Regions from separate parts of the Mesorhizobium sp. WSM4816 genome, predicted to be linked through region 2. Evidence: riboswitches for the same ligand, from Rfam matches in the RefSeq annotation. Region 2 holds a riboswitch; the other holds the start of a gene.
What was found. Region 2 has a riboswitch for cobalamin ahead of AC0L3H_RS19700 (CbtB domain-containing protein). Riboswitches for the same ligand answer to the same signal wherever they lie in the genome.
Positions count from the first base shown of each region.

Region 1: linked by a shared signal. The riboswitch ahead of AC0L3H_RS04710 (aromatic ring-hydroxylating oxygenase subunit alpha) and the one ahead of AC0L3H_RS19700 (CbtB domain-containing protein) in region 2 are both predicted to bind cobalamin.

Region 1 covers NZ_JBVVQR010000003.1:96,302-100,018, reverse strand. The annotation lists gene AC0L3H_RS04715 (FAD-binding oxidoreductase) at 1-740, opposite strand, end outside; gene AC0L3H_RS04710 (aromatic ring-hydroxylating oxygenase subunit alpha) at 764-2,011, opposite strand; cobalamin riboswitch at 2,125-2,326, opposite strand; gene AC0L3H_RS04705 (DUF680 domain-containing protein) at 2,833-3,039, shown strand; gene AC0L3H_RS04700 (DUF680 domain-containing protein) at 3,107-3,331, shown strand; gene AC0L3H_RS04695 (DUF680 domain-containing protein) at 3,406-3,642, shown strand.
Region 2 covers NZ_JBVVQR010000018.1:85,272-88,988, reverse strand. The annotation lists gene cobU (bifunctional adenosylcobinamide kinase/adenosylcobinamide-phosphate guanylyltransferase) at 1-240, opposite strand, end outside; gene AC0L3H_RS19705 (CbtA family protein) at 263-1,027, opposite strand; gene AC0L3H_RS19700 (CbtB domain-containing protein) at 1,043-1,222, opposite strand; cobalamin riboswitch at 1,260-1,469, opposite strand; gene AC0L3H_RS19695 (heparan-alpha-glucosaminide N-acetyltransferase) at 1,896-2,888, shown strand; gene AC0L3H_RS19690 (methyltransferase family protein) at 2,885-3,391, shown strand; gene AC0L3H_RS19685 (MerR family transcriptional regulator) at 3,404-3,717, opposite strand, start outside.

The DNA.
Region 1 (3,717 bases), on a different contig from region 2:
GCCATGTCGAAGCCGGCCGCCTCCAGCATCTGCCGCACGGCGCGCATGAACGGGTCGGGGCCGCAGCAGAAAATTTCGCGCTCGCGAAAATCGGGGGCCAGCAGCGGCAGCCGTATCGCGTCGATCCGGCCCATATGGCCGAACCAGCCCTCACGGCTGGACCGCTCCTCGATCATGAAGCCGAGCGTCAGGCCCGGCATGCGGCTGCCGAGCAGCTCGAGCTCCTTGCGGAAGATGATCTCCTCGGGCTTTCGCGCGCAGTTGACGAAGCCGACATCTGTCCATGGCGCGCAGTCGTTCAGCCAGCGCAGCATCGACATCATCGGCGTCACGCCTGAGCCGGCCGAAATGAACAGATACTTGGCCGCTGGATGGCTGTGCAGCGAAAAGTCGCCCGCCGGCCCATAGGCCTTCACGTGAACGCCGGGTTTCAGATTGTCGAACATCCAGCGGGTGCCGAGGCTGCCGGCCTGCGCTTTCACCGTCACCGCGATCGAGAACGGCCTCGACGGCGAGGACGACAGCGTATAGGTCCGCATCATCGGGCCCTCGGTGGTCGGCAGTTCCAGCGTCACGAACTGCCCCGGTCTGTAGCGGAACCAGGTCTGGTTGTCAGAGCGGAAGGTGAAGGTCTTCACGTCAGGCGCCTCGTCGCTGACGCCGATGACTTCCAGCACCTGGAGCCTGTCGTTCCAGGGCGCCATCTCGTCGAGATGGCGGTAAAGGCCAAGGTCCGTCATCGCATTCATCCCCTTGACCTCGTTCAGGCGACGCTGCGCAGCGCCGGCCGCCCGGCCTCGGCAAGGCGCGGCCCGATGAAGGAGGCGTACCATTCGACGAACTGGATGACGCCGCCCTCATGCAGTTCCGAATAGGGGCCGGGCTCATAGGCCTTCGACAGGATACCGAAGGCGTTTTCCTCGACAATGCGACGGTCCTGGTCGTTGGTCTCGGTCCAGACATGGGTGAGTTCGGCGAGGTCGTAATCGACGCCTTCGACCGCGTCCTTGTGGACAAGCCATTTGGTGGTGACGGCCGTTTCCGTGGCACTAATCGGCAGCACGCGGAAGGTGACGGCATGATCGCCGAGGATATGGTTCCAACTCGTCGGATAGTGATAGAGCAGCAGCGAGCCGATACGGTCGGTCGAAACGCTGTCGGAAAGGTTCTTCTTCACCGCGCGTCTTCCCGTCATCGTATAGCTGACGGCGTCGCGCAGCAGCGGCGCGCGGGTGGCGCGATACTGCCCGGCCGGATCGATGCGGAACTTGCTCGGCAAACCCGCCGCCTCGCATTTCGCCCAGTGCGCGAGCATCTCTGGATCGCTGTCGGCGCCCTGCACGCCGGTCACGGTCGGCGCTTCCGGGAATGTCTTGCAGAGTTCCGGATGGTTGCCGGCGCAATGGTAGCACTCGCGGTTGTTCTCCCAGACGAGCTTCCAGTTGCCCTTCTCGACGATGGTCGATTCGAAGGCGATTTTTGCCTCGCGCAGCCGGTGCGGCAGGAGGTAAGGCTCGATCATGGCGCGCATCGGCGCGAAGTCGGCCGGCTCGTTGGCCAGGCAGATAAAGATGTAGCCGGCAACGCTTTCGCAAGCCACCGGCTTCAGGCTGAACTGGCTCTTGTCGAAGCCGTCTGCCATCTGGCGAGCAAACAACAGCCGGCCGTCCAGCTCGTAGGTCCACTGGTGATAGGGGCAGACCAGCTTCGCCGCAGTGCCCTTGTCGGCATTGCAGACACGGCTGCCGCGATGCCGGCAGGAATTGTGGAAGGCATTGATCTTGCCTTGCTGGTCGCGGACCAGCACGACCGGATAGTCGCCGATCTGGGCGGTGATATAGCTGCCAGCTTTTGGCAACTCGCAATCGTGGCCGATGAACAGCCAGTCGCGATACCAGATCAGCTCCATGTCGAGCTTGAAGAAATCTGGATCGGTGTAGAAGGGCTGCTCGAGCGAATAGCCTTGCCTGCGGCCGTGCAAGAGCCTCAGCATGTCGTTGCGCGCGTCCATGTCCTGTCCTCGTGTAAGGACTGAACTGGTGGTGATGGAGGGAGGACCGTTTGCACGCCGGCGACAGGGCCGGACGTGCATCGTCCACCTCTTGACCGCCCACCGCGATCAGTCGAGTCTGAAAATCTCGGGCTGGTTTCCGGGCTCTGGAGTGTCCTTGCGGACTCGTCGCGACACCTTCCCAGGCTTGTGGCCCAGTGGTCTCCCGTTGCGACTTGAACTCCACCACCGTTGCGGGGCAGCGCCGGGTTCTGACCGGCTTCCCAATTCTCCGCTTCGTCGTCACCAAGCGGCACCTGAGATGGCGTGATCTAATCATGCCGGCCGGCTGACTGCCGGCATGAAAGCGACATCGTATCCATGCGGCGCGACACCGCCGGCGAAACCTGCAGGTTTATATCTACAGGGCTGAAACCCACTTTGTCGGCGGCCATTGTCGGCTGCCGTGACATCGAATCCGACCCGCGGCGGAGACCAGGAAGGTTAACAGTTTACAAAAGTGACTATTAGCCGCTTCTAAAATCGAACCGAACGGTTCGTTTCTGTTGACAATGCGTACAGCATGCTGTGAACGCAAATCCGCCAATCCGTCAATTCATGAATGGCTAATTTTGAATAAGATATTGAAAACGAAACATAAAACCATGGTAGTAGATGCCTCTGGTACAATTTCAAGGTGTAGATTCTTGGTCCACACGGAACAACTTCGTGATTGGAATCCGCCGAATGGCCTTCCCACATCGGGGCTGTCCGAACGACGCGCGCATCCTCCCAAGACACGCCGCTAGACGGACTGAAGACTAAGATACTGGAGTACTAAAATGAAAAAGATCGCTCTTGCTGCCGTCGCCGCTCTGGCCATCACCGGCAGCGCCTTTGCCGGCAGCGACCATTATGGGTCCAAAGCCGCCAACCAGCCGGCCGTCGCGGTCGACAGCTCGTATACGGCCTCTGTCCAGACGCCGGCTCACGCTGAAAAGCAGCCCGTTGGCCAGGGCGCCGACCGCAACCTTTTCGGCAACAATTAACAGCTGGTCCCAAACAGCAAAGTGGCGGTCCGCCGCTCGGGATCTGAGGAACTCAGGAGTATTTGAAATGAAGAAGCTCATTCTTGCCACCGCCGCCATTGTGGCCATCTCCGGCAGCGCTTTTGCCGGCAGCGACAACTTTGGATCGAACGGCGCCAACCAGCCGGCCGCTGCGGTCGACAGCAACTCGTACACGGCTTCGATTCGGAATTCGGCTTCGGCGCAGAATCCGGTTCCGGCTGACGAGAAACCCGTCAACGGCAGCGACCGTAACCTGTTCGGCAACAACTAACAGTTCGTTCCAACAGCGGCGGCGGCATTTGCCCGCCGGGCTGGCGGAACCAAGAAAATCCAGGAGTTTTGAAAATGAAGAAGATCGTTCTTACCGCCGCCGCGCTTTTGATTGCTGCGGGCGGCGCTTTTGCCGGTAGCGACAACTTTGGCAGAACCGACATCAACAAGCAGGCGACCATCAACGTCGACAACACGCAGACGTCTTCGGTACGCAATACCGGCTCGCCGGTCTACAAGCTGCTCAACTCGTCGGGCGACGTACAGAAGTCCGCCCCGCAGGGCAGCGACCGGAACCTGTTCGGCCGCTAGCGCATCGGCCCGAAAATCGGTTCCGATTTTCGGAAAGCACGATGCGCAGGTTTAAAGTGTTGGAGCGTACCTTTG
Region 2 (3,717 bases):
GTCGATCAGGACTGGCCGGCCGTCAGGCAGCGCCTCGATCGCGCCGACGAGATCTAGCGGCGCATCGACGGTCGTCCAACCCTCGCCGCGCCGCGCCCGGTGCAGCGCGACGCGTTCGCGCATCTCGTCGTCATAGGCTTGCGCCGTGGCGATATAGGTCCACGGCGCCGGACAGTCCGTCACCAGGCTTTCGGCATGCGCGCTCTTGCCCGAGCGTGCACCGCCGACGACCAGGGTCAGCTTGCTGCCTGGAGCAGCGCGATCAGGCAAGGCTGTCGCGCAGGCTGGTTGCGGTGCCGGTCAAGCGGCCGCGCAACAAGCCGACGACAGCGCCGAGCACCAGCCAGAACACCAGATTGGTCAGCGTCACCGCCACCACGAACTGGTGGTGCAGGCCTTCCGGGATCGGCGATTCGAAACTGTCGGGCTGCGGCGCGCCGACAATATGCGGCGCCACGATCAACGCCACGGCAATCACCGCCAGCGGCAATGACTTGCGAAAGGCGAGCAGGCCGAGACCGGCCGCGGTCGCCACCACCGTTGCCGTCCACCAGATCTGGCGCTGGGCGAGATCGGCCGCCGGCATCGCCGGCAGTTCGGGCGGCAAGCCAAGGTTCGGGGCCAGCGTGAACACGGCAAAGCCGGCAAGGCCCCAGAACAGGCCCTGTCGCCAATTGCCGATGCCGCCGGCGAACTCCGAAGCGGCGACCAGGATCAGCGCAAAGCCGATGCCGGTGACGACGTTGGCAACGACGTTAAAGGCGAAGCGCTCGAAGCCATCCGCCGGAGCCCAGCCTTCCTCTTCCGCGGTGGCTGCTTCAGCCGGCACGGCGCTGCTCATGGCATTACTGCCTGCTGCGGCCGGCGACAAACCATGGTCATGCGTGTGACCACCGCCGGCCTGTTCGTAGACTTCCGCCTTGAGGATGAGTGGCACCGTGGCGTAGGCCTGCATGCAGGCGAGAACGACGCCGGCCACAAGCCCTGCGATCGCCGCGATGAACACGACGTTGCGAAACAGTGTCATGGTGTCAGCCCCTCGTCAGTGGCAGGGAAAGCCCATCGAATGGCGATAGTCGTGGGCGGCATTGTGGACCGCATCGATATGCGAGAAGCCGACAAAACCCATGACGAAAACGCCTAGAAATGCAGCAAGCGCCAACTGCACGAAGCGCGACTGCGAGGAGACGGAAGCGCCGAGCGAGACGGAAGCGGTATTCATGTCTTGTCCTTTCGCCCTCCACCCGAGGGCATAGAAGTCAGTTCTCCTGTCGCCGGCAGGTCTCCTGGCTCGCGGATCAGCGCCCTTCCCCACCTTCCCGAAGAAGCTCTTCCCGAAGAAAATCTTCAGTGGCATATGGAGAGGACTACCGCACACAGTTGCGGGGGCAGCCACGGCATCGGGCGAATTTTGCCCCTACCGCATTCCCTCTTGGTTCCAAAACGGAACCGACGACGGCTGCGACTATAGGCAGAATCGCCGCGCCCGGCAAACCAAATTCCGCCAGCTACCAGCGCGAATGCGCCGTGCCGGCAGACCAGCTTGGTTCCTCGACGCCGCGATCTTGACACGTTGAAAGCCGATCGTCCGCGCTGCCCCTCACCTGCCTGCCGGCATCCTCTCCCCGTAGAACGGGGAGAGGGCGCTGTCATCGGCGGTCTCGCCAATCATCAGCGTTGCAAGAAGGGAGCCGGCGTTGCGGCCAGCCTCTTTCGCCCCGTTTACGGGGAGAAACGCCCGGCAGGGCTATGAGGGGCGGCGCCGGCCTCGACCACTGGCTGCGAGCGGCATACGGCGCTTTAGCCTAAGCCCTGGGCATCAATGGGCCCTGTCTTCTTTTGTCCGGGGCAACCATGATAGTCGTCTTGCAGCACTGAATCAGAATTGCGAGACCATGACCATTCCTACGCCGGCCGTTCAGGACCGATCCAGGCGCATCGTCGCTATCGACGCCGCCCGCGGCATCGCTTTGCTTGCCATGGCGAGCTACCATTTCACCTGGGATCTCGAATTCTTCGGCTACACCGATCCCGGCCTGACCGCCTTTGGCTGGTGGAAATTCTACGCGCGCTGCATCGCTTCGACCTTCCTGTTCCTGGTCGGCGTCAGCCTGTTCCTCGCCCATGGCAAGCAAATCCGCTGGAACGGCTTCTGGAAACGCTTCGCCATGGTCGGCGGGGCGGCGCTCGCCATATCGGCCGCCACCAGGCTTGCCACACCCGACAGTTTCATCTTCTTCGGCATCCTGCACGAGATCGCGCTCGCCAGCCTGCTCGGCCTGGCGTTTCTGCGGCTGCCGGCGCTGCTGACGCTGGTTGTCGCAGCTTTCGTCATCACCGCGCCGCTCTACCTCAGGTCCGAGATCTTCGATCATCCGGCCCTGTGGTGGGTCGGCCTGTCGGCAACCAACCCGCGCTCCAACGATTATGTCCCGCTGTTTCCATGGTTCGGCGCTGTGCTTGCCGGCATCGCAGCGGCAAAGCTTGCCTTCGCCTCCGGCATGCTGACGCGGCTGGCGGGCCTGACGCCCGGCCGCTGGACCAATCCGCTGGTCTTTATCGGCCGGCACAGCCTCGCCTTCTATCTGATCCACCAGCCGGTGCTGATCGGCTCAGTCTGGCTGATTTCGCAAGTCATGCCGGCAGCGGTCGAAACCAGGCAGGTCACCTTCCTGAAAGAGTGCCAGGCATCATGCGAGCAATCGCGCGACACGGAGTTCTGCAGCAGCTATTGTGACTGCATGCTCGATACGCTCGAGGGCGAGGCCACGCTTGATCGGCTCTACCGCAACGACCAGGCTGCGGAATGGAAGGCGCATCTCGACGAGCTCGCCGGCGCCTGCACTGCCAAGGCCGACGGCACTTTGATGGAGGGAGGAGCACAATGACCGACCATCAGCAGAAACCGGGCCAACAGAAACCGGGACAGCAAAAACCGGGGTTTATACCGTGGCCGCCGCTGATCTATGTCGCGGCCATCGCCGTCAGCATCGCGCTTGGCTTGCTTTATCCGCTGCCCTGGATCAGCGGCCTTTTGGGCGACATCCTGTTCGCGGCCGGCTGGGTGGCATTGTTCGGCGTCGTCGCACTCTGGTTCACGGCGATCCGCATCATGATCCGGGCAAAGACGACGCTCCACCCGAACGCCGTGCCGGACCATCTGGTTACATCGGGCCCCTTCGCCGTCAGCCGCAATCCGATCTATCTGGCCAACACGCTGCTGATGATCGGCGTCGCCCTTATCTCGGGGAACGTATGGTTCCTGCCGCTGGCGATCATCGCCGCCTTCGCAACGCAGAAAATGGCGATCGAGAGCGAGGAAAAGGTTCTGGCAACGAAATTCGGCAAGAAATACCGGGATTACGCGAAAACGGTGCGGCGCTGGATTTGAGGCGGCAGCCGATCAGGTGTTGACGCCGAGTTCCACCAGCCGCTCGACGCACGACTCTTCGGCCTGGTCGAGTTCGGCCAGGGTCTCTTCGAGATCGCGGCGCTTCTGGCGCAGATCCTCGCGCTTTTCCTCGATGCGCTTGATCATCAGGTTGAGCTGACCGACCTCGCCGGGCGGCTCCTTGTACATCTGGATGATTTCGCGGATCTCGTTGATCGAAAAGCCGAGCCTCTTGCCGCGCATGATCTGGCGGATCAGATGCCGGTCCGACGGGCGAAATAGCCGCGTGCGGCCGCGCCGCACCGGCTGCACCAGCCCCTCGTCCT